One region of the Verrucosispora sp. NA02020 genome, then DNA from elsewhere that is predicted to be linked to it. Evidence: riboswitches for the same ligand, from Rfam matches in the RefSeq annotation. Region 1 holds a riboswitch; each other region holds the start of a gene.
The links. Region 1 has a riboswitch for S-adenosylmethionine ahead of thrC (threonine synthase). Riboswitches for the same ligand answer to the same signal wherever they lie in the genome.
Positions count from the first base shown of each region.

Region 1 (7,700 bases):
AACGTCTTGGTCATCCGCAGCGGGTCGCCCTTACCGGCGGCCTTCTCCCAGGCGGCGGTCCCCGGGTGGCGGGTCATCTCCGCGTACGCGTAGGCGACGGCCTCCAGCGCCCGGTCGAGCGCGTGCGCGCCGCCGGCCTGGAAGGCCATCACGAATGCCTGCCCGCTGGTGAACTGCACCGCGTTGGCCAGTTCGAAGACGTTCTTGTGCAGCCGGTCGAGGATCTCCAGGCAGACCCCGACCCGCGCCTGCGGACCGGCGTCCCGCCACGCGGGCAGCGCCGTGGACGCGGCGGCGACGAGCTGTTCGGCGGTGGCGTGCGGGTAGCGGACGTCCAGCGGGACGCCGAAGGGGCTGGTCTCGGTGGCGACCTGGTCGCCGTCGCCCGGCTGGTCGAGCGGGAAGCCTCCACCCAGGTACGCCTCGAATGCGGCCTTGCCGTCGGCGGCTGCGGTCTCGCCGTACACCCGGGGGCTGGGTGATTCCGGGTAGGCGGACCAGTACCCGCGCTCCGTGATCGCGGTCAGCGCGCGGTCGAGGGTCTCGGCGTGCCTGTCGTACAGGGGGTGCGGGGTCTCCGTCATGCCCGCCATCATGCAACAGGAAGCCCCGCGATCAGTAGGGGCGTGTCACAGCTCAGACGTCGAGTTGCCAGTTGCTCCAGCGATCCATCACCCGGAAACCGAGCTGCTCGTTGATCGTGATCATGTGATCGTTGCTGTCAGCGTTGAAGGTGTCGATCACCTGGATCGCGGGTTCGTGGGCGAGCAGGTGACGAAGGTTCTCGATCTTCGTGAGCAGGCCGAGGCGGCGGCCCCGGTGCTCCGGGTCGACGATGGTGATCTGTTGGAAGGCGTGCCAGTCGGCGGTCGGTGACATGTCGAGCAGGGTCCAGGCGACCAGCCGACCGGACTCCTGATGCCGTACGCCCGCGTGGTAGCGCCGCTTGCCGCGCGCTTCGAGCGCCCGCTCGGTGCCGCGTACCCGCTCCGCGTCGACCTGCTCGGGCTCCCATGCCAGGTCACCCATGGGCGCGTCGGCCAGCAGCCGCCCGTCCAGGTACGCGACGTCGGCGATCAGATCGTCCGGCGTACCCCCGCGCCAGAACAGCACCTCGTAGCCGGTGGCCCGGGATCGTGCGTCGGCCAGCAGCGCGTCCAGGGCGGCCTGGTCCAGTTCGGCGACGTGCAGTCGCCGTCGTACGTCGGCCAGGGCGTCGACCGCGCCGACGGTGGCGGCGAACCGGGCGGCCGGGGCGGGGTGGTCGGGATCGTCGCGCAGGTGCGCCCGGCTCAACGCACTGACCCGTTTCCGCCCGCGCTCGCGCAGTACGCGCAGGCCGCGCTCGAACAGCGCCCGACCGACCCCCCGGCTGCGATGGTCCGGGTGCACGACCAACTCGCCGGAGGCGTTCTCGGTGTTGTCGAGTTGCGGCAGGTCGAGCAGCAGGTAGCCGGCCGGGGTGCCGTCGACGTGGGCCAGCAGGGCGAGGGTCTCGGTGCCCGGCATCGGCTGGTGGAACAGCGAGGTGAACCGCTGCCGACTGAACGGGGGGTAGTCCGGCAGGTCGGTCGCGGTGTAGTCGGCACCGATCCGGTACGCCTGTTCGATGGCCGACTCGTCGTCGGGACCGAAGGAGGTGATGGTGATGGCCATCTCCGCAGCCTGCGGGACGACCGACGAAGGGGCCAGCGATTATTCGCCGGCCCCTTCGGAAAGCTTGGTCGGGAGGGACGATCGCACAACGCCTCCGGCGCTGGGTCGTAAAGACTGAAAGTCTACGGCGAAACGCCCTCCCGCACGAAGCATCTTGCGCCGCCCGGTTCCTGCCGTCAAGTACTCGACGGCGTGTTTTCCGCACTCACCGCTAAAAGCCCGTTACCCGGCGGATCGGTCGGCGTGCAACATGCCACTCGGGCGACGGGCTCGCGGTGTGTCTCAGCCGAGCAGGCCGGCGTCGCGGGCGGCCCGCAGCGACGGCTTGATCCGGTGGGTCGGCCCGACCTCGCCCGCGACCGCGTCGAGCGTCTTGAGCCCCTCACCGGTGTTGTAGACCACCGTCTCCGCGGTCGGGTCCAGCTTTCCGGACTCGACCAGCTTGCGCAGCACCGCGACGGTCACCCCGCCCGCCGTCTCGGCGAAGACCCCGGTGGTACGCGCCAGCAGCCGCACGGCGGCACGGATCTCGTCGTCGTCGGCGTAGTCCATCCAGCCGCCGGTCCGGCGTACCGCCTCCAGGGCGTACAGACCGGCCGCCGGGTCGCCGATGTTGAGCGACTTGGCGATCCCGGTCGGCTTGACCGGGGTGATGGTGTCACCGCCGCCGTGCAGGGCGGTGGCGATCGGGTTGCATCCGGCCGACTGGGCGCCGAAGACCTTCCACCCGCCGGCCGGCACCTCGACCAGGCCGATCTCGACCAGTTCGCTGAACGCCTTGTCGACCTTGGTGAGCAGCTCACCGGAGGCCATCGGGATGACCACCTGGGCCGGGATCCGCCAGCCGAGCTGCTCGGCGACCTCGTAGCCGAGCGTCTTGGAGCCCTCCGCGTAGTACGGCCGGACGTTGACGTTGACGAAGGCGGTGTCCTCGAACTCGTCGGTCTCCACCAGCTCGCCGCAGAGCCGGTTCACGTCGTCGTACGAACCGTCGATGGCGACCAGCTCGCCGCCGTAGACGGCGGTGGTCACGACCTTGCCCTGCTCCAGGTCGCTGGGGATGAACACCACCGACGGGGTGCCGGCGCGGGCCGCGTGGGCGGCGACGGAGTTGGCCAGGTTGCCGGTGGAGGCGCAGGCGAACCGGGCGAAGCCGAGCGCCCGGGCGGCGGTCAGCGCGACCGAGACGACCCGGTCCTTGAACGAGTGGGTGGGGTTGGCGCTGTCGTCCTTGATCCAGAGCGGGCCGGTGATGCCCAGCTCGGCGGCGAGCTGGTCGGCGGCGACCAGCGGCGTGAAACCGGGGTCCAGGGTGACCCGGGTGGCCGGGTCCTGGCCGGCGGGGAGCAGCGCCGCGTAGCGCCAGATGTTCTGCGGGCCCGCCTCGATCTGCTCACGGGTCACGGTGGCGAGGGCCGCCGGGTCGTAGTCGACCTCCAGCGGGCCGAAACACTCGTAACAGGCGTGCTGCGCGGCCAACGGGTAGCGGGCGGAACAGGCGCGGCAGACCAGGGCGCGGGCGGGGCTGGCGGTGGTGTCGATCCCGGTAGGGGCGAGCGTCGACGTCATGTCCGAGTCCTCTCATCTTCCCCCACATCGCACCCTGCGGCGGGGACGGAATTGGCACCTGCCCCACGGGACGCTCAGCGATGAGCGCGCGGGGTGGTTGCCGGGGCGTCTTCGGGCCGTATCCCTCAGCCCCTCTGGATGAGGTATTCAGTTGTGCCGCCGAGTCTAGGCAATCCCGCCGCGCTCGTCAGCGTTCGATCTCAGCCTGTGAGCGATTCCTCACCGCCGCCACCACCCGCGCAAGCGCGTCGACCCTGGATCGGGCAGCCCCGGCAGCGCCGGGGTGACCTGGTCCAGGGTCGCGCACGAGCGTCGGTCGGTCACCGCACCGGCCGGGTCAGGCCGGTACGGACCTGCGTTCGGCCGCCTTCAGGTCCAGTGCGGCACCGTTGCGCTGGCGCAGCAGGTTGTCCAGCGCCCAGCTACCCGGGCCGAGCACCGCGATCAGCAGGAACGACCAGCAGAACAGCACCGACAGCTCGCCGTGGTTGCGCAGCGGCAGCAGCGCCTCGGGCTGGTGGACGACGAAGTAGGCGTAGGCCATCGAGCCCGACGCCACCAGTGCCGCCGGTCGGGTGAAGAGACCGAGGAGCACGAGGGCACCGCAGACGGCCTGGATCAGCGCGGCCCACCAGCCCGGCCAGGTGCCGAGCGGGACGGGTTCACCGCTCCCCCGGGCACCGCCGAAGACGCCGAACAGAGACGACAACCCGTGGCAGAGAAACAGCAGGCCGATGACCATGCGGAACAGGGACAGGGCCGGCCCGCCGAACCGGTCAGTACGCATTCCGAAACCTCCATTGTGGATGGACGAGGGCAACCAGAATGCGGGACTGATAAATATTTGTCGATGCAATCTCTTCCTTTGGGAACGCTCCCACATCGATGGTAGCGACTGAAACTCCCGAGGGAACCCCCCTCGGCGAAGATCATTTCGATCACCCTCCGTAACGACTCCCTGTACACCCTGGACATCTGACGGCAACAAGTCGCGGTCATCCGATCCGGGGCCGCGCGCCCACCCGGGTCCGGAAGCGGCCACCGTCGTCCCACCAGCCGGTACGCGGGGCGGTCCCCGACCGACCGGGAGGCCGTCCCGAAGCGCCCACCTCGCCACCCCGACTGCCCGCCGAACGATCGAGGACCGTGATGCGACGATGGGCCGATGCGAGAAATCCACGGGGGATCGATGCCGGATACGACCACGAGACGCGGCGACGGAGGCCGGGCCTACCGGCGTCCTCGGCTCGTCGCGCTGCTGACCGCCTTCGCGCTGCTCGCCGGCTGCGCACCGACCGACGCGTCCGGCAACGTCCCGGGTGACGGACCGACGGAGCAGGCCGACCCGGCCACGAGCCCGACCACGGCCGGCCCGGACGCGCCGGAGGTCTGTCCCGAATCGGGGGTACGGATCCGCTACCTCGGCGTCAGCGCGGCCATGGGGCTCCGGGCGATGGGCGTGGAGCTGGTCAACTGCGGCGACCGCCCGTACAAGCTGCGCGGCTATCCGGCGCTGCGTCTGTTCGACGGCGAGGGGGCACCGATCACCGTCCGGGTGGTCGAGGGGGCGGCCGGAATCGCCTCGGGCTTCGACGACCCACCCCGGCCGCTGGTGCTGGCACCGGGCGCCACGGCCGGAGCGGCCGTGATCTGGCGCAACCTGGTCGACGATCCGACCGTGGTCGCCACCGACGCCGCGCGGGTGGAGATCGCGGCGGCCAAGGGGCAGCCGGGGCAGGAACTCGACATGGAGGGGCCGATCGACCTCGGCAACACCGACCGGATCGGAGTCAGCGCCTGGAAGAAGCGGACGGGCCCGACGCCGACGCCCACCGAGTCGGCGGACGACGGCGTCGACGCCGCACTCAGCTGGTGATGTCCTTGCGGGTGAAGCGCCAGAAGGCGAGCCCCCAGAAGAGGGTGGCGTAGCAGATCGCCGAGACGGCGCCCCGGACGATGTCGTCGGTCTGCACCGGCGTGGAGAGCAACCCCAGCCAGGCGGTGCTGTAGTGGGTCGGCAGGAACGACCGGATCGCGCCGAGCGCGGTGATCTGGTCCAGGATGCTGGAGAGGATCCACAGCAGCACCGCACCACCCACCGCGCCCAGCGCGGCATCGGTGACCACCGAGAGCAGGAACGCCAGACCGGCGACGACCAGCAGGACGACCGCCAGGTAGCCGAGCACCGCGAGCAGGCGGAGCAAACCCTCGCCGGGTTCGAGCTGTGCGGCGACCGTGCTGCGCAGCGGCGACCAGCCGTACCGCAGGGTGCCGATCAGCAGGGCCGTACCGGCGAGCAGCACCAGCGCGAACGCCGAGTAGGCGAGCGCCACCAGCAGCTTCACCGTCAACAGCCGGGCCCGGGGCACCGGCACCGCCAACAGGTAACGCAGGCTGCCCCAACTCGCCTCGCTGGCCACCGTGTCGCCGCAGAACAGCGCCACCACCACGACCAGCAGGAACGAGGCGGAGACGAAGATGGTGAACAGGGTGAAGTTCAGTCCGCCGGAGGTGGCGAACGAGACGAGGCTGCCGAACTCGCCCCGGCCGCTGTCGTCGTCACCCGAGTCGAACTGGAAGGCGATCAGGATGATCAACGGCAGCAGCACCATGAAACCGAGCGCCAACTGGGTACGCCGCCGCGCCGCCTGACGGCGGAACTCGGCGCCGAACGGCAACGTCCTCGACGGCCGGTAGCCGGCGGCGGCACCCGACGGAGCCACCCCGGACTCCTCCCGCGTCGGCTGCACGGTCGATCCCGCCATCACCGGTCCCCGCTTCCCCGAGAGTTCTCGCCCACCAGGGCGAGGAACGCGTCCTCCAGGCGGCGCCGGGGCACCACCCGGTCCACTCCGATACCGGCCCGTACCAACTCGGCGACCACCTCGCTGCGCGCGGTGCCGTTGGTGTCCACCACCAGGTGCCCGTCGGCGTCGTCCAGCACCCGTACGCCACCGAGGTCGTTGAGCACGTCCCGGGCCGCGGTCGGGTCGCTCACCTCGAACAGCACGCTGGGCGAGTCACCGACGATGTCCTCCACCGGCCCGGAGGCCACGATCCGGCCCTTGTTGACCACCACGGCGTGGGTGCAGGTCTGCTCCACCTCGGCGAGCAGGTGACTGGAGACCAGCACCGCGCGCCCGTCGGTGGCGTACCGCTGGAGCACCCGGCGCATCTCGGCGATCTGTGGCGGGTCCAGCCCGTCGGTCGGCTCGTCGAGCACCAGCAGCTCGGGCAGGCCGAGCATGGCCTGGGCGATGGCCAACCGCTGCCGCATTCCGTGGCTGTACTTGCGGACCCGCCGGTGCACCGACGAGCCCAGACCGGCGATCTCCAACGCCTGCTCGAAGTGCGCGTCGGCCTCCGGCCGTCCGGTCGCCCGCCAGTACGCCCTGAGGTTCTCCAGGCCGGAGAGGTGCGGCAGGAATCCGGGCCCCTCGACGAGCGCGCCGATCCGGGAGAGCACCGGCGAGCCCGGCACCAGCCGGTGCCCGAAGACGTAGATCTCCCCGGCGGTCGGCTGGGTCAGCCCCATCAGCACCCGCAGGGTGGTGGTCTTGCCGGCGCCGTTGGGCCCGAGCAGGCCGACCACCTGACCGGGGTGCACCTCGAAGTCCACCTCGGAGACGGCCACGAAGCCGTCGGCGTACTCCTTGCGCAAGTGGCGCACGGCCAACGGGGTGTCCGCGTACTCGGGATGGATCGAGGTGTCCTGGCGGCGGTGCCGCAGGCGCAGCACGGCCACGAGCACGACGAGCCCGATCACGATCGCGGCGATCAGCCCGACCAGCACCCAGCGCCAGAGCGCCGCCTCGGTGGGGATCGGGTCGCTGTCGACCGTCGGCAGGCTGACCGGTGTGTCACCGACCGCGACCGTGTACACGGCCGGCTCGATCGGGGTCGTGTAGGCCTGGTCCGAGGTGGCCACCACCAGCCGGAGCCGGTGCCCGGCCTCCACCCGGTGCACGATCGCCGGCAGGGTCACGGTGACCGGCGCGGCGGCGTCGACGGTGGCCGGCAGACCGCTGAGCCGGATCGGCGCGATGAGTCCGCTGGGCAGGGTGGCCGCCCCCTCCGGGTCGACCACGTAGAGCTTGGCGAAGAGGACCGCCTCGCCGCTGCTCGACGCGGCGCGCACCGACACGGTGGGCGCGCCGACGATGTCGACCGCCTCGGTCAACGGCTCGGACTCGAACCGGGCGTGCTGCCCGGGTATGTCACCGGCCACCCCACTGAGCAGTGAGCTCAACGAGCCGGCGAACGGCACCGAGGAGATCGCGGCGGGGTTGCCGCCGGGCGGGTTGGCCACCGGCTGGGGCGGCCCGGCCACGGTCACCTCTCGGCGGGCGTCGCCGCCGAGACCGGGGTAGTCGTCGGTGCGGTAGCCGGTGGCGACCAGCCCCCGGTCCATCGCGTCGAAGCCGGCGATCCGGGAGAAGGTGAAGGTGTCGCCGGGCGCGTCCCCGGTTCCCGCG
Region 1 covers NZ_CP054923.1:6,678,689-6,686,388, forward strand. Annotated here, with positions in the region: gene paaN (phenylacetic acid degradation protein PaaN) at 1-584, opposite strand, end outside; gene HUT12_RS29870 (GNAT family N-acetyltransferase) at 637-1,656, opposite strand; gene thrC (threonine synthase) at 1,939-3,225, opposite strand; SAM riboswitch class I at 3,235-3,370, opposite strand; gene HUT12_RS29880 (DoxX family protein) at 3,563-4,012, opposite strand; gene HUT12_RS29885 (DUF4232 domain-containing protein) at 4,415-5,101, shown strand; gene HUT12_RS29890 (ABC transporter permease) at 5,091-5,990, opposite strand; gene HUT12_RS29895 (alpha/beta fold hydrolase) at 5,990-7,700, opposite strand, start outside.

Region 2 (7,700 bases), 2.2 Mb from region 1:
CGGGCAGCAGCCGGTCTCCACGGCCCGGATCCGGTCCGGGTCGAGTACCCCGGCCCGCTTGAGGAAGTCGGCGTCCTCGGTGGTGTAGATGTCGTTGGTCACCACCGCCAGCCGCAACTCGTCGGCGAAGGCCCGGCACAGCGCGGCGACCAGCGCCGTCTTGCCGGAGCCGACCGGACCGCCGATGCCGACCCGCAGCGCCCGCGACGCGGCGGGCAGCGGGGCGTGCGGGTCGACTCCGGGTTCCGGGTGGGTGTGGGGAACGGACTCGTCGTGCTCGGTCTCAGGACGCAAAGAGACGCACCTCCCAGGTGGCGTGGACTTCGGCATGGATGTCGGCGAGCGGAGCGGCGGCGGCCGGCAGCCGCTCCGGTGGTTCCTCGGCGGCCCGCGCCGCCCGCGCCGCGGTGGCGTCGCAGGCGACCGCGAGCCGCACCAGCAGGGCCTGCACCCGGTAGGGATCGAGGCCGAGCAGACGTACGGCGGCGCTTGCCGAACCGGTCACCGTCGCGTGGGCGGCGACCGTGGCGACCTGCGCCGGGTCCAGACCAGCTGCGGCGCCGACCAACCCCAGCACCAGCGGCTGGTGCGGGCCGGGCGGCCTGGCGGGCAGGTCGTCGAAGGTGTCACCGGGCCAGATCTCCCGCCCGGCCCGCAGCAGCGCCCGGCCCTGGCGACGGGACACCGCCCGTTGGGCCGGCGACGCGGTCCGGGCGTCCAGTTCGGCGTCGAGCCGCGCCAGCAGGTCCCGGCGTCCGGCCGACCGGGCGGCCCGACGGGACGCCGCCGCGAACGCCGCCGCGACCAGCCCGGCGGTGGCCAGCCGCCCGCGCAGGTACTCCCCCAACGTGGCCAGGTCGGTCACCCGCCCGGCCGCGACAGCCGCCTCCAGCCCCGACGAGTGGGCGTGCGCCCCCGCTGGGAACCGCCCGTCGGCGAGCAGCAGGAGCATGGTCGGCGCGCTCATCAGAACAGGAAGTAGCGCTGGGCCATCGGCAACTCGGTCACCGGGTCGGGTTCGACCACCTCGCCGTCGATGCGGACGGTGAAGGTGTCCGGGTCCACCTCGATGCGCGGCAGCGCACCGTTTTCCGGCAGGTCGGTCTTGCCGCGCTGCCGTACGTCGGCCACCGGCACCACCCGGCGACGCACGTCCAGGCGCAGCCCGGCGTCGAGCGCGGCGGGTGCCACGAACGCCAGGCTGGTGGCGGCGGCCGCCACGCCGTACGCGCCGAACATGGGGCGGGGCAGCATCGGCTGCGGCGTCGGGATCGAGGCGTTCGCGTCCCCCATCTGGGCGTACGCGATGAACCCGCCCTTGATCACCAGGTGCGGTCGGACGCCGAAGAACGCCGGTTCCCAGAGCACCAGGTCGGCGAGCTTGCCCGGCTCGACCGAGCCGATCTCGTGGTCGAGTCCGTTGGCCATGGCCGCGCAGATGGTGTACTTCGCCACGTACCGCCGGGCCCGGTGGTTGTCGGCGGCACCGTCACCGGGCAACGCCCCCACCCGCGCCTTCATCACGTGCGCGCTCTGCCAGGTCCGCAGCACGACCTCGCCGACCCGGCCCATCGCCTGCGAGTCGGAGCCGATGATCGAGATCGCGCCCAGGTCGTGCAGCAGGTCCTCGGCGGCCATCGTGGACGGTCGGATCCGGCTCTCGGCGAACGCCAGGTCCTCCGGCACCGCCGGGTTGAGGTGGTGGCAGACCATCAGCATGTCGAGGTGTTCGGCCAGGGTGTTGCGGGTGTACGGACGGGTCGGGTTGGTCGACGAGGGCAGCACGTTCGGTTCCCCGGCGACGGTGATGATGTCCGGCGCGTGCCCGCCCCCGGCCCCCTCGGTGTGGTACGAGTGGATCGCCCGGCCGCCGATCGCCCGCAGGGTGTCCGCGACGAACCCGGCCTCGTTGAGGGTGTCGGTGTGGATGGAGACCTGCACGCCCGAGGCGTCCGCCACCCGCAGGCACGCGTCGATCGCCGCCGGGGTGGTGCCCCAGTCCTCGTGCAGCTTGAAGCCGCCGGCACCGGCCCGCAGCTGTTCCCAGAGCGCCTCGGCGGAGACCGTGTTGCCCTTGCCGAGCAGCAGCACGTTGACCGGGAACGCGTCCAGCGCCTCGTGCATCCGGGCCAGGTGCCAGGCGTTCGGCGTGACGGTGGTGGCCCGGGTCCCCTCGGCCGGTCCGGTGCCGCCGCCGACCAGGGTGGTGACCCCACCGGCCAGCGCCTCGGTGACGATCTGCGGGCAGATGAAGTGCACGTGGGTGTCGACCGCCCCGGCGGTGAGGATCCGGCCGTTGCCGGCGATCACCTCGGTCGCCGGTCCGATCACCAGCTCCGGGTGCACACCGTCCATGGTGTCCGGGTTGCCCGCCCGGCCCAGCGCGACGATCCGCCCGTCGCGGATCCCCACGTCCGCCTTGACCACGCCCCAGTGGTCGAGGACCACCGCGCCGGTGATGACGGTGTCCAGGGCCCCCTCCGCCCGGGTGGCCCGGGACTGCCCCATCGACTCGCGGATCACCTTGCCGCCGCCGAAGACCGCCTCGTCGCCGCCGGCACAGTGGTCGTGCTCGACCTCGATCAGCAGGTTCGTGTCGGCCAGCCGGATCCGGTCGCCCGTACTCGGCCCGTAGAGCGCCACGTAGCGCTCCCGCTCCACCATGCTCATGCCGTCGCTCCGCTCCGCTGCGCGCCGTCGTCGGGCACCGCCGTCGTCGGGGCCGGGTCCAGCGGGCCGGCGCACTCGCCGCGCAGGCCGGGGACGATCCGCGCGCCGCGCAGCGGCACCAGGTCCACGGTGCGGCTCACGCCCGGTTCGAACCGCACGGACGTGCCGGCCGGTACGGCGAGACGCTGCCCCCAGGCAGCGGACCGGTCGAAGTCCAGGGCCGGGTTGGCCTCGGCGAAGTGGTAGTGCGACCCGACCTGCACCGGCCGGTCACCGGTGTTCACCACGAGCAGCGTGGTCACCGGACGTCCGGCGTTGATCTCCACCGGCCGCGCCGCCGGCAGGATCTCCCCGGGGATCACGGGATCGGGTGGTGCACCGTCACCAGCTTGGTGCCGTCCGGGAACGTCGCCTCCACCTGCACCTCCCTCAGCAGCTCGGGGATGCCGTCCTGCACGTCGTCCCGGCTCAGGACGGTGCGGCCGGAGGCCATCAGGTCGACCACGGACGCCCCGTCGCGGGCACCTTCGAGGAGGAAGGCGGTGAGCACCGCGACGGCTTCCGGGTAGTTGAGACGCAGGCCGCGCTCGCGGCGGCGTCGGGCGACGTCCGCCGCCACGTGGACGAGCAGGCGGTCCTGCTCGTGAGGGGTGAGATACACGGGGTGCTCCCGGTGGGTTCCGCGCCCCGGACACCGTCGGCCCGGCGCCTCGACGCGCCGACCGCCGGTCGGGGTTCGCCCGCCGGTCCCGACCGCCACGTGCGCGGGGCCCGGGGTTTCCACCTCCCCGGTCCGCGTGACGGACCACCGGCGGTGTCGGGTCGGATGCGGACCGCACCGCCCACCGCTGAGCAGACCGTAAGGGATCACGCGGGCAGCGGGCAACACCCCGCGTGAGCGTGGTCATAACGGGTGGACGCTGCCCCGTCACGGGCTGCTAGCCTCGGCGGCAGGTCAAGAGCGTCAGCGTCAAGCCCCGGCTCGCTGGCCGGCAACCCTCGTCCGCGCAGGGGTGCCCCGGGTGAGGACCAGGCATCGGAGCGATCTCCGGTGCAAGCGTGGCCTGGTGTCCCAGGTCATCACGACCTTGAGGAGAGCCATGGCGTACCCCGATCGACCGGTTGCCTGCCGGCACCTGACCCGGCGTCGGCACGTCGACATGATGCGGGTGTGCAGCGCCGCGTGTAGCTGACCGCGTCGCCACCCGGCCGTCGACCCCACCCGGTCGGACGACCACCCCGTTCGTTCCCATCCTTCGCGGTCCGTCCCACGGCGGACCGTCGGTGTGGCACGTGCGTGCCCGCCGCCGCTCATCAGGAGACACCTGTGCGATTCCTTCCTGCCCTCACCCGGGCCGCCGCCGTCGGCGTCACCGCCGTGCTCGCCGCCGTCACCCTCACCGCCTGCGGCGCGGACGGTGACCCCGCCGAGAACCCGTACAACCTGCTCCAGCCGGGGGTGCTGCGGGCCGGCACGCTGACCGACGCACCGCCGAACGTGTACCTCAAGGACGGCGAGTTCACCGGGTTCGACAACGACCTGCTGGTCGCCGCCGCCGACAAGCTCGGGCTGCGGGTCGAGTTCGTCGGCACCGACTTCTCCGGTCTGCTCGCCCAGGTCAACAACCGCAAGTTCGACGTCGGCAGCTCCTCGATCACGATCACCGAGGCGCGGAAGAAGACGGTCGACTTCGGCAACGGCTACGACTTCGGATACTTCGGCCTCGACGTGCCCGCCGGTTCGACGCTGGCGAGCTTCGACGAGCTGTCGGGCAAGCGGGTGGTCGTCGTGCAGGGCACCGTCCAGGACGACTACGCCACCGGGCGTGGCCTCGACCCGGTGCGGGTGCCGGACTACAACGGCGCGATCAACCAGCTCAAGGCGGGCACCGCCGACGCCTGGATCGCCCCGGCCGAGATCGGCGAGAAGACCGCCGCCGACAGCGGCGGCAGGATCACGGTCGCGGCGAAGGAACTCAGCCCGGCACCCACCGCGTACGCGGTCGCCAAGGGCAACGACACGCTGCGCGAGGCGCTGAACCGGGCCCTGGACGAGGTCATCGCCGACGGCACCTGGACCCGCCTCCAGGAGCAGTACTACCCGGGCCGGCCGATCCCGGCCGACTTCACCCCGGGCAGCGGCGAGGTGTCGGCGCCGGCCGCCTCCTGAGGTAGGACGACGAGCGAGTAGGGCGGAGGTCGACCGTGGATCCGTTGCGCACCCTGTGGGAGACGTTCTTCGACTGGGAGTCGATGCGCGAGGCGCTGCCCGACATGATCACCGTCGGGTTGCCGAACACGCTGATCCTGGCGGTCACCGCCGCCCTGCTCGGCTCCGCCATGGGCATCGTGCTGGCCGTCGCGGGCATCTCGCGTACCCGCTGGTTGCGGTGGCCGGCCCGGGTCTACACCGACGTGTTCCGCGGTCTGCCGGCGGCGGCGACGATCCTGCTGATCGGGGTCGGTCTGGCGCCGTTGGGCATGCAGGTGTGGGGACCCAACCCGTACCCGCTGGGCATCCTGGCGCTGTCGCTGATCGCGTCGGCGTACATCGGGGAGATCTTCCGCTCCGGCATCCAGTCGGTGGAGGCCACCCAGGTGGAGGCCGCCCGCGCGCTCGGTTTCTCCTGGTGGGAGGCGATGCGGGTGGTGGTGATCCCGCAGGGTGTCCGGCGGGTCCTGCCGGCCTGGGTCAACCAGCTCATCGCCCTGATCAAGGACTCCAGCCTGGTCTACTTCCTCGGTCTGCTGGCCAGCCAGCGGGAGCTGTTCCGGATCGGGCAGGACTACGCGGCCAACACCGGCAACCAGTCGGCGCTGCTGCTCGCCGGGCTCTTCTATCTGACCCTGACCGTGCCGCTGACGCACGTCGTCAACTGGATCGACCGGCGGCTGCGGCACGGCCGCCCGGCGACCGGACCGGCCGGTGACGACCCGGACGACCTCGACCTGGCGCTGCCCGGCGCCGCCGGAGGCAACCAACGATGAGCACCTCGGTCAGCCTGAGCCTGCGCGACGTACACCTGGCCTTCGGCCCTCACCAGGTGCTGCGCGGGGTGGACCTGGACGTCGCACGCGGCGCGACCGCCTGCGTGATCGGCCCCTCCGGGTCCGGTAAGTCGACGCTCCTGCGGACCGTCAACCGGCTCCTCGAACCGGACAAGGGTGACGTGCTGCTGGACGGGCGCAGCGTGCTGCGCGACGACCCGGACGCCCTGCGGCAGCGGGTCGGCATGGTGTTCCAGCAGTTCAACCTCTTCCCGCACATGAGCGTGCTGCGCAACATCACCGTCGCGCTACGGCGCATCCGCAAGCTCGGCGAGGACGAGGCGGTGGCGGTGGCGCGTACCCACCTGGACCGGGTGGGGCTGGCGGCGAAGGCCGACGCCCGGCCGGCGCACCTCTCCGGCGGGCAGCAGCAGCGGGTGGCCATCGCCCGGGCGCTGGCCATGCAGCCGCAGGTGATGCTCTTCGACGAGGCCACCTCGGCGCTCGACCCGGAGCTGGTCAAGGGCGTGCTGTCGCTGATGGCGGACCTCTCGTCGCAGGGCATGACCATGGTGGTGGTGACTCACGAGATGGGTTTCGCGCGCGAGGTCGCCGACACCGTCGCGTTCATGGACGCCGGAGTGGTGCTGGAGGCCGGCGAGCCGGCCGCGATCTTCGAGTCGGCCGAGCACCCGCGCCTACGCCGCTTCCTGTCCCAGGTTCTCTGAGGCGAACGAAGGCACATCCAATATCACCCTCCGGTACGCGAGGATACGCACCGCGTAGCGTCAACCGCCTTCGGAACGCCACAACAGGCTCCTCAGCCTCGATATCTCACGGCCGGTATAGGCTGTCGCTCGAATCTGCAACATCCAACTCAACCGGGAGGTCAGCGTTGAGCGACCGGGTCATCGACAACCCGATCATCAACTCGCCATACGGCCGCCCCACCCGCCACTTCGCCTTCGACCGGGACGGCATCACCGACCGGGTCGAGGAGCAGCGGCGGCCGTCGAGCTTCTTCATCCCGGTGCCGCGACCTCGCAAGCGGGGACAGCAGCTTGAGTTGCAGGTCTTCACCGAAGACGACATCAAGCCCAACAAGCAGGTCAATGATGTCCGGGAACGGGTCGACGCGTGGCGGACGGCGGGCTGGCCGAACGTCACCCCGGTGACCCGCCGCCTGCTGGAGTACTGGAGCGATCCGGAGCGGGACAACAAAATCCTGTTCTGCCAGCGTGAGGCGGTCGAGACGGCGATCTTCCTTGCCGAGGGAGCGACCAAGTGGCAGGGAAGTTGGATCAACAACGATCTGGACGCGCACAACGCTGAGCACAACAACGGTCTGCCACGAGCCGCCCTCAAGATGGCGACCGGCACCGGCAAGACCGTGGTGATGGCCATGTTGATCGCGTGGCAGACGATCAACAAGGTCCATGCGCCGTACGACAGGACCTTCGCGAAACGGTTCCTCGTGGTGACCCCCGGCCTCACCATCCGCGACCGGCTGCGGGTCCTGCTGCCCGAGGATCCGGGCAACTACTACCGCGAGCGTGATCTGGTGCCGGCCGAGTTCGCCGACGACCTCGGCCAGGCAAAGCTGGTGATCACCAATTTCCACGCCTTCCAGCTCCGCGAAACCCGCTTCGGCCGCAACGCGACCGGAAACACCAAGGCACTGGTGGCACCCGGTCGACCCGACCCGTTCCGGGAGACCCCGGCCCAGATGGTCACCCGGGTGCTGCGCGAACTCGGCGGATCGTCGGAGATCGTTGTCTTCAACGACGAGGCACACCACTGCTACCGGGGACGTGCCGGTGAGCCAGAGCCGGACGCCGACACCGTCGAGGATCTGCGCGGCGACGAGCGCAAAGAGGCCGCCGACCGGGCCGAGGAGGCCCGCATATGGTTCAGCGGCCTGGAAGCGGTCCGCGCCAAGGTCGGCATCAAGAGGGTGTACGACCTCTCTGCGACCCCCTTCTTCCTGGCCGGATCCGGCTACCGGGAGGGCACGCTCTTTCCCTGGGTGGTCAGCGACTTCT
Region 2 covers NZ_CP054923.1:4,450,417-4,458,116, forward strand. Annotated here, with positions in the region: gene ureG (urease accessory protein UreG) at 1-294, opposite strand, end outside; gene HUT12_RS19360 (urease accessory protein UreF) at 284-967, opposite strand; gene HUT12_RS19365 (urease subunit alpha) at 967-2,670, opposite strand; gene HUT12_RS19370 (urease subunit beta) at 2,667-3,032, opposite strand; gene HUT12_RS19375 (urease subunit gamma) at 3,029-3,331, opposite strand; SAM riboswitch class IV at 3,624-3,736, shown strand; gene HUT12_RS19380 (ABC transporter substrate-binding protein) at 3,998-4,840, shown strand; gene HUT12_RS19385 (amino acid ABC transporter permease) at 4,876-5,658, shown strand; gene HUT12_RS19390 (amino acid ABC transporter ATP-binding protein) at 5,655-6,386, shown strand; gene HUT12_RS19395 (BPTD_3080 family restriction endonuclease) at 6,554-7,700, shown strand, end outside.
Region 2: another riboswitch for S-adenosylmethionine. It lies ahead of HUT12_RS19380 (ABC transporter substrate-binding protein); the one in region 1 lies ahead of thrC (threonine synthase).

Region 3 (7,700 bases), 3.6 Mb from region 1:
GTGGTTCACCACCTCCAGCGACTGCTGCCGGGTGCCGACGATCTCGCTGGTCTCACCGGTGTAACCGAGCCGCTGATAGGCCAGTTCGACCCGGGTCACCCGGGTGCCGTCGGTGCCGTCCGCACGCAGCCCGGTCAACGGCAACTCGACCGACGCGGCGGCCGGGACGACCGCGTTCGCCGGACCGCGCAGATACAGCTCCGTACGGGCCTCGTTGGCGGCCAGCGCCCACCCGCTCGCGGCCAGCCCGACCGTACTCGCCGGGGCGATCGTGCCCGGCCGCAGGCTCAGGGTGAGGTGCCGGTTCGTCACCGACGGCGCGCCGCTCAGCGGCCAGAGCGTGATGTCGTGCCGGGACGAGTTGGTCACGCGCAACGTGAGCGTCTGGCTGGTGGCGGCGTCGTCGATGTACAACACCGGCTGCTGGTCGACGTTGGCCAACTCGAAGTCGAGCGGGTGGGTGCGGACGAACGACGTCACCGGCGACTCGTCCACGGCCATCAGCTCGGTGACCTCGGCAGCGCTCAGGGCCGTGCCGTACAGCCGTACCGCGGCCACCGACATCGGCTGGTACTGACTGGCGTTGCCGGGTGGCCGCCCGACCACGAAGCTGCTCTGCACCGTCGGCGGCGCCCCGACGTTCGCCTCCAGCACCACCACACCGTCGAGGTGGATCCGAAGCAGCGTGGTGCCCCGGGTCACCGCCAGGTGGTGCCAGGTGTCGTAGGTGAACAGGCCGGCGCCGCTGGAGTACCGGACGTTGGTGCCCGGCAGGTCGGCCATGATGCGGCCGAGCACGTTGACGTGCACCCCGTAAAGGTCGCGGCCCATCAGGGTCTGCATGCCCGAAGTCTGGGTGGGCACCCGGAACCAGCCGCACATCGTGTAGGTCGTGTACGGCGGCAGGGTCGCGGGCGAGACCACGGCGTCGCCGACCCCGTCCAGGGTCAGCACCGCACCGAACTGGTCGTCCGGCGACACGGTCGGGTTCCCTTCGAGCCGGCCGTCGAGCTGCCCCTTGCCGTAGTCGACGACGACGTTGCCCGGGGCGATGTCGTCGAGCTGCCAGAACAGCAGCGGCTCCGGGCTCATGCCGACCGCACCGGGGTGAGACGGGCCTGCTCGGCCTCGACGGACGGGGCCTGCACCTGCGCACCGGCCTGCCGGCCGATCGTCTCGATCAGCTCGTAGACCCGGACGTACGGCAGTTGGCCGAGCGCCTCCAGGACCATGTTCGTCTGTTCCAGGGACAGGTCGAGGGTGATCTGTGGCATCGGGTCGCCTTCTGAGTCGAGGTGTGGACGTGCCGGAAGAGGGGGAGAGCGGTCAGACGGTCGGGCGCTGACGCAGGCTGAGCCAGCCCTCGCGAGCGGTCAGCGCGGTGGGGAACGCCTCCGCGAGCTCCGGGGGCTCGGCGACCTCCACCCAGGAGGCGCCGTCGCGTTCGCGCCACGACCAGACCCGGTCCGGGTCGGCCGCCGGTGTGACCAGCGCCGGCGCGTCGGCCTCGGTCAGCACGGGCGCTGCCAGGAAGCCGACCTCCAGTCGGGCCAGCGCATCATGGTGGTGGGCGGGATCCAGCCGGCAGGAGACCGTCGGCAGCACCCCGGTGGTGGCGTGTACCGCCCCGGCCGGCTCCACCAGCGCGGTCAGTGTCAGCGTCGGCAGGTCGATCCCGACGGCGAGCGGCGGGTCGCCGTCCTGCTCGGCCAGCGTGACCACGTCGTGGTACTGCTCGCCCAGGGTGCCGTCCGGCTGCTCCCGCCAGAAGCCGAGCGTGCCGTCGCCCAGCCGCCCGTGCTCGCCCAGCCGCACCGGGAACCGGACGGACGGGTACGCGTTGCTCTCCCGACCGACGCGGCGCAGATCCTGCCGGAAGACGTTCCAGTCCTGGTGGATCACGGGCAGCCCCGGCGCCTCCAGATCGAGTGCCAGCCGGACCACCGCCACCGGCCGACCGACCAGCACCGCCCGCGCCCGATGCTGCCCCGGGTCCTCGGGCTCGACCGCGTCCAGCGACTCGTCGAGCCGGGACACGAACTCGGCCAGCCCGTCGGCGCCCAGCCCACGCAGCCGCTGCACCACCGCGCGCAGCCGCACGTTGCCGATCGACCCGACCTCGGTGACCGGCCCCTGCGGGGAGGACTGCCACCACGCCTGCCGTGGGGCGGCCGGGTCGGCGGTCAGGTAGAGCGTGCCGAGCCAGTCCCCGTCCGCCGCGTACACCCGCAGCCCGTCGTCGAGCGGATCGGGCAGCAGCCACCCGCAGACCGGGGAGGACTGCGGCAACCCGCTCAGCGCTCGCCCGGCGGCCTCGGCGTCGAGCAGGTCCAGCCGTACCCGCGCCGGCACCGCCAGCCGGGGCGGCATCGCCACCCAGGTCGGCCGGTTCGGCATGCTCAACCAGGTGGTGGTCCGGGGCTTGTCGGTGTCGACGTCGTACCCGATGCCGAAGCTGTCCACGATCCGCAAGCGCCGCACCCGCAGCGCCCCCGCCCGGACCGGGTTGAAGTCGCTCAGCGGCACCGGCGCGTGCCGCCCCTCACCCGCCACCGCCTGCTGCACGAGCGCCGCCAGCGACCGCCCGGCTGGAAAACCCAACGGGTCGGTGATCGGCAACTGACGCACCATCTGCAGCATCACCAGGGCGTCGTTGAAACCACCCAGGCTCTGCGCCAGGTTGCTTCCCTCGTGCGCGGCGAGATGCCGGTACGCCGTCGCGAGCGTGCCCAGCCGCGCGTCGTCCTGCTGCGCCGCGCACCAGTCCAGTAGCGGTCCCGGGTCGTCGTCCAGTTGGTCGGCGGTCCACGGGTCGAGTCCCGCCGCCGTCCGCTCGTCGTTCGCCCGGGCCAGCGGTGTCCCGCGCAGGTACCGCATGATCCGGGTGGAGAGCACCGGCCGCGCCGACGCCGACAACACCGTGCTGCCGGTGTAGACGTTCGCCGCCGTGTCCAGCACGTCCTTCTCCGCCCGGGGGCGCAGTTCCCGGTCCCCGTCGGGCAGCTCGTAGTTAGTCGTGACGAACGCCGGGTCGAAGTCCCGCCCGGACGGGTCCAGGTTGTTGCCCGCCCGCGCCGGGAAGAACTCGACCTCCCAGTGCAGCAGCACCGGATGCCACGGCTGACCCGTCCACGACCGCAGCGCGGGATGTTCCGGTTGCCCGGTGGCGAGCTTGGTGGCCAGTGCCGCGAGCAGGTCACCGAGGCGGGTCACCCCGGTCGCGGTCCGCAGGTCGGCCTCGGAGACGGCCAGCTCCACCGCCAGGCACGGCAGCAGCCCGTCCGGCTGGTCCGCGCCGTCGCGGCCGTACCGGTCCGACGGGGTGGCCGCCGCACCGGTGAGCAGCACCACCGGTTCGTTCGGCACCTGGTACGGCGTACCCGGGACCTGTTGCAACTCGAACCGGCTCCGCGCGGTCGCCGCCGCCGTGGCGTTGACCGTGTCCAGCGCCGACTGCGCGGCCTGCCGGGCGGCCTGCAACCGGTGCGCCAGACTCGTGCCGGTGTCCACCGGCGGCCAACTTCCCAGCCTTGCCAACCGGGCGGACAACGCCGACACCTCCCGCCGCAGATACCAGCCGACGAGATCCGGGTCCGGATAGTCCTCCCGGGCACCCGGTGGCGGGTACGCACAGACCAGGTACCGGGTCCAGTCCGCGAAGATCCGCCGCCGTGCCCCGGCGACCTCGGCCGCCGCCGCGTCGTACGCCGACTGCGCCTCGTTCAGCGCGACCAGCAGGTCGCCGAAGCTCCCCGGCAGCGCCAACCGTTCCCGGGCCTGGCGCTGCGGCACCGTGACCGGCGCCCCCTCGTCCCCGCCGTCCAGCGGGTCGTCCTGCCGGCGGACCGTCCAGGCCACCCCGGAGGCGACCGTGCCGAACGACGCGGCATGCCGGGCCTGAGCCAGCCGGGCCGGCAGGTCCAACACGCCGCTCTCCAACTCGTCGGCGACGGTCAGCGCCTCCAGCAGCTCCTCGGTCTGCGTCTCGGTCACCCCGGGCAACACCGCGCCGAGGTGCGCGGCGAGCGCCTCGGTGGCGGTGTTCGCCACCCAGACCCCGCTCTCGGAGTCGGTCGTCGGGCCGGGCACCGGCGCCCGCTTCGCCGTCGCGGCGAAGGTCAGCCGACCGAAGCAGAGCATCCGCGCCGGAGCGTCGCCGCCGGTGTCGGCCGGCACCGACCAGTCCAGTTCGTCGGCGATGGTCTGCGGCCAGCTCGGCCCGGCCGCCGTCGCCACCACCGCCAGCAGTTCGTCGTCGGCCGTCTCGGCATACCAGCCGACCACGTCGTAGCGCAGGCCGTTCGGCGGCGGCACCGCCCCGTAGCCGTCGTCGTGCAACCCGAACACGCTCGACGAGTTCGGATAGAACGCGGCGAAGGTCGGCTCGCCGTAGCCGAGCGCGGTGAGCGCGGCCACCCGGTCGGTCGGCGTACCGGGCCACGCCGACAGCGGCAGCTTCCGGCCGAGATACCGCCACGGGCGTCCGGTGGTGCCGCGTGGATCGGCCGCCCGCAGCGGATAGGTCACCCCGCCCCGGTCGACGTCGCCCAGCGCGTCGCTCTCCACCATCCAGCGGTCCTGGGCCCCACCCGGCGCGGTCCGGGTGACCAGCCACCGGTTCGGCACCCGGGGCAGGTCGACGGCGGGCGCACCACCGCCGGTCGCGGCGCCGTGCGTCAACCGGGTCAGCGCGTCCGGCAGTGACCAGTGCAGGTGGATGCCGGCCGGCAACAGCAGGTCCTGCTGGAACGACCCGGGCAGGATGGCGTCGCTGAGGTTGCGCTCACCGAAGTCGGCGTCCCGGCCGGTGCTGGCGTCGACGTACGGCAGGCGGGTGAAGTCGGCGGTCGGTCCGGTCACGGTCCGGTCGGTGGCGAGCCACAGGGCGTCCACCCTGACGGGCACGGCGAGTATGCGCATGGTGATGCGTTCCCCAATGGTTGCGGCGTGGTCGCTGCGGTAACGCCGGTTCACCGTAGGGCAGATCAGAGCGCGAAAGTGTTTCGCAAAGCTGACAGTCGAACCGCTGGTCCGTCCATCATGGAGTGTGCTATTCCGCGTGGTGGAGACGCTTTCCGGACAGTGTTCCGTCGAATCACCGACATGCCGCGCCGACCCGCGTTCACATGGCCGACAGAGCAGCGGCGAAGGGGCTCCGAGCCGATCGGCGGCAGGTGACTGTGGTCACTGTGCGTGGTGAAGCGCGCCCGCGCAATCGCGCACCCGGGGCGTCGGATTCACGTCTGTTCCCGAGCGGCCACCCGGACCGGCGCGACAGCGAGCCGACCGGTCAGGCGGGACGACTCAAGGGGCTGTCTCGTGTCGTACGAACAGGGACATGCCGGGTGCCCGACGGGCACTGGCGGGCGGGCTCGCCCGTGTGGCAGCATCGGCAGCGGTCAAGAGTGTCAGCGCAAAGGCCCCGGCCTGCTGACCGGCAACCCTCGTATCCGCGGTGGGGTGCCTCCGGGTGAGACCAGGCCGTCGGCGATCGCCGGAGGCAAGCGCGGACCCGCACGGGTCCACTGTCACCTGAGGACGAGTGTGCCCACGATCGCTCCTGCCGTGCTCGGCGTCGACCTTTCGGTCCGTCTCTCCGACGGCACCACCGTCGCGTACGCCAACCTCGACTACGCCGCCACCGCACCCTGCCTCGTCCCGGTCGCCGACGCGGTCACCGAGCTGCTGCCCTGGTACGCCAGCGTGCACCGGGGCGCCGGCCTCGCGTCGCGCCGGTGCACGCTGGCGTACGAGCAGTCCCGTGAGACCGTCGCGGACTTCCTCGACGTCCGGCCGGACGACCACGTGATCTTCACCCGGAACACCACCGACGCGATGAACCTGCTCGCCCGGGCCCTGCCCCCGCACACCACCGTGGTGACCTGGGCCGGCGAACACCACGCGAACCTCCTCGCCTGGCCGAACGTGCACCGCCTGCCGGTGCCCGCCGACCTGCCCGAGGTGACCTCCGGGCTGACCCGGGCGCTGGCCGACCTGGGCGACGCGGGGCCGGTGCTGGTGGCGGTGACCGGCGCCTCCAACGTCACCGGCGAGGTCTGGCCGACGGCCGAGATCGCGGAGATCGCCCATCGGCACGGCGCGCGGATCGCCGTCGACGCCGCCCAACTGGCCCCGCACCGCCCGGTCTCCATGGCCTCCGCCGGTATCGACTACCTGGCGCTCTCCGGGCACAAGCTGTACGCGCCCTTCGGTGCGGGCGTCCTGGCCGGCCGCGCCGACTGGCTCGACGCCGCCGACCCGTACCTGTCCGGCGGTGGAGCCACCAGGCACGTCGGTGACGAACCCGCCGAGGTGCAGTGGCAGACCGGCCCGGCCCGACACGAGGCCGGCACGCCGAACCTGCTGGGAGCGGTGGCACTCGCCGCCGCCTGTGCCACCATCTCCGCCGCCGCACCGGACGTACTCGCTCACCACGAGCAGGAGCTGCTGGCCCGACTGCGCGACGGCCTCGGCGCCCTGCCGCAGGTGGCGGAACTGCGCACGTTCGACGCCGACCACGACCGGGTCGGCATCGTCAGCTTCACCGTCGCCGACCGGCGGGCAGCCGACATCACCCACCGGCTCTCCGCCGAGCACGGCATCGGCGTACGAGACGGCTTGTTCTGCGCCCACCCGCTCAGCCGGAAGCTGTTGGCCGACGCGGCCACGCGGCTCGGCCGCCCCACCGACGGGTACGCGATCCGGGCCAGCATCGGCATCGGCACGACCGCCGAGCACGTCGACCGACTCCTGCACGGACTACGCCAGGTGATCAACACGCCCCGGGGGCGGTGAGTCGTCCGGTGCTGAGGTGGGCGGCGAGGCGCATGGCCAGCGCCGCCAACGTCAGCGTCGGGTTGGCCGCCGGTGAGTTCGGGAAGACGGACAGGTCGCAGACATAGAGGTTGCGGTGGCCGGCGACGCGCAGGTCCTCGTCGACCACCCCCGGCCGCTCCCGGCCCGGCGTGTCGCGACCCATCCGCATGGTGCCGACCTCGTGCGACACCCCGCCGAGCGGAGCCCAGAGCTGCTCGTACACCTCGCCTCCGAAGGCGGACACCACATCGGCGGTGATCGTGTCGAGGGCGTCCTGGACCTGGTGGGCGCGCGGGCTGGGATGGATGCGGATGGTGGGCAGCGCGGCGGGCTTCCCGCCCACCGGCCGGGTCTCGGTCAGGGTGACGGCGTTCTGCTCGACCAGCGGCGCCTCGACCATGAACACGAGTTCGCCCGGCATCTTCCCGTCGACGGTGGCCAGGTTCGCGCCGGTGAACTCCAACGCGTTGACGAAGCGGAACTGGTTCAGGTTGGCGCCGAGGTCCAGCGTGACGCTGTACGGGTGGGCGGGGTCGGTGTCGGCGGCGTCGGTGAGGTGCCGGGAGACGGTCTTGCTGGAGTCGAACCGGCTGTACCAGTCCCCGCCCTGCCGCATCCAGAACTTCACCACGTGGATGGGATGGTCGGTGATGCCGCGTCCGACCAGCGGGATGTCCTCGGCGAGGCCGGACGACTGCGCGACGGCGGCAGTGCCGACGGTGCCGGCGGCCAGCACCACCACGCCGTCGTCGGCCAGTCGGTAGGTGCGGTCCCGGCCGGCCAGGTGGTCGTACGTCACCACCCCGGTGACCTCGCCCGCCGCCCGCTCGACACCGACCACCTCGTGGTTCAGGTGGACCCGCAGGTTGCCGAAGCGGCCGTCC
Region 3 covers NZ_CP054923.1:3,085,674-3,093,373, reverse strand. Annotated here, with positions in the region: gene HUT12_RS13490 (LamG domain-containing protein) at 1-1,092, opposite strand, end outside; gene HUT12_RS13485 (hypothetical protein) at 1,089-1,274, opposite strand; gene HUT12_RS13480 (hypothetical protein) at 1,327-4,905, opposite strand; SAM riboswitch class IV at 5,398-5,513, shown strand; gene HUT12_RS13475 (aminotransferase class V-fold PLP-dependent enzyme) at 5,566-6,795, shown strand; gene HUT12_RS13470 (GMC oxidoreductase) at 6,773-7,700, opposite strand, start outside.
Region 3: another riboswitch for S-adenosylmethionine. It lies ahead of HUT12_RS13475 (aminotransferase class V-fold PLP-dependent enzyme); the one in region 1 lies ahead of thrC (threonine synthase).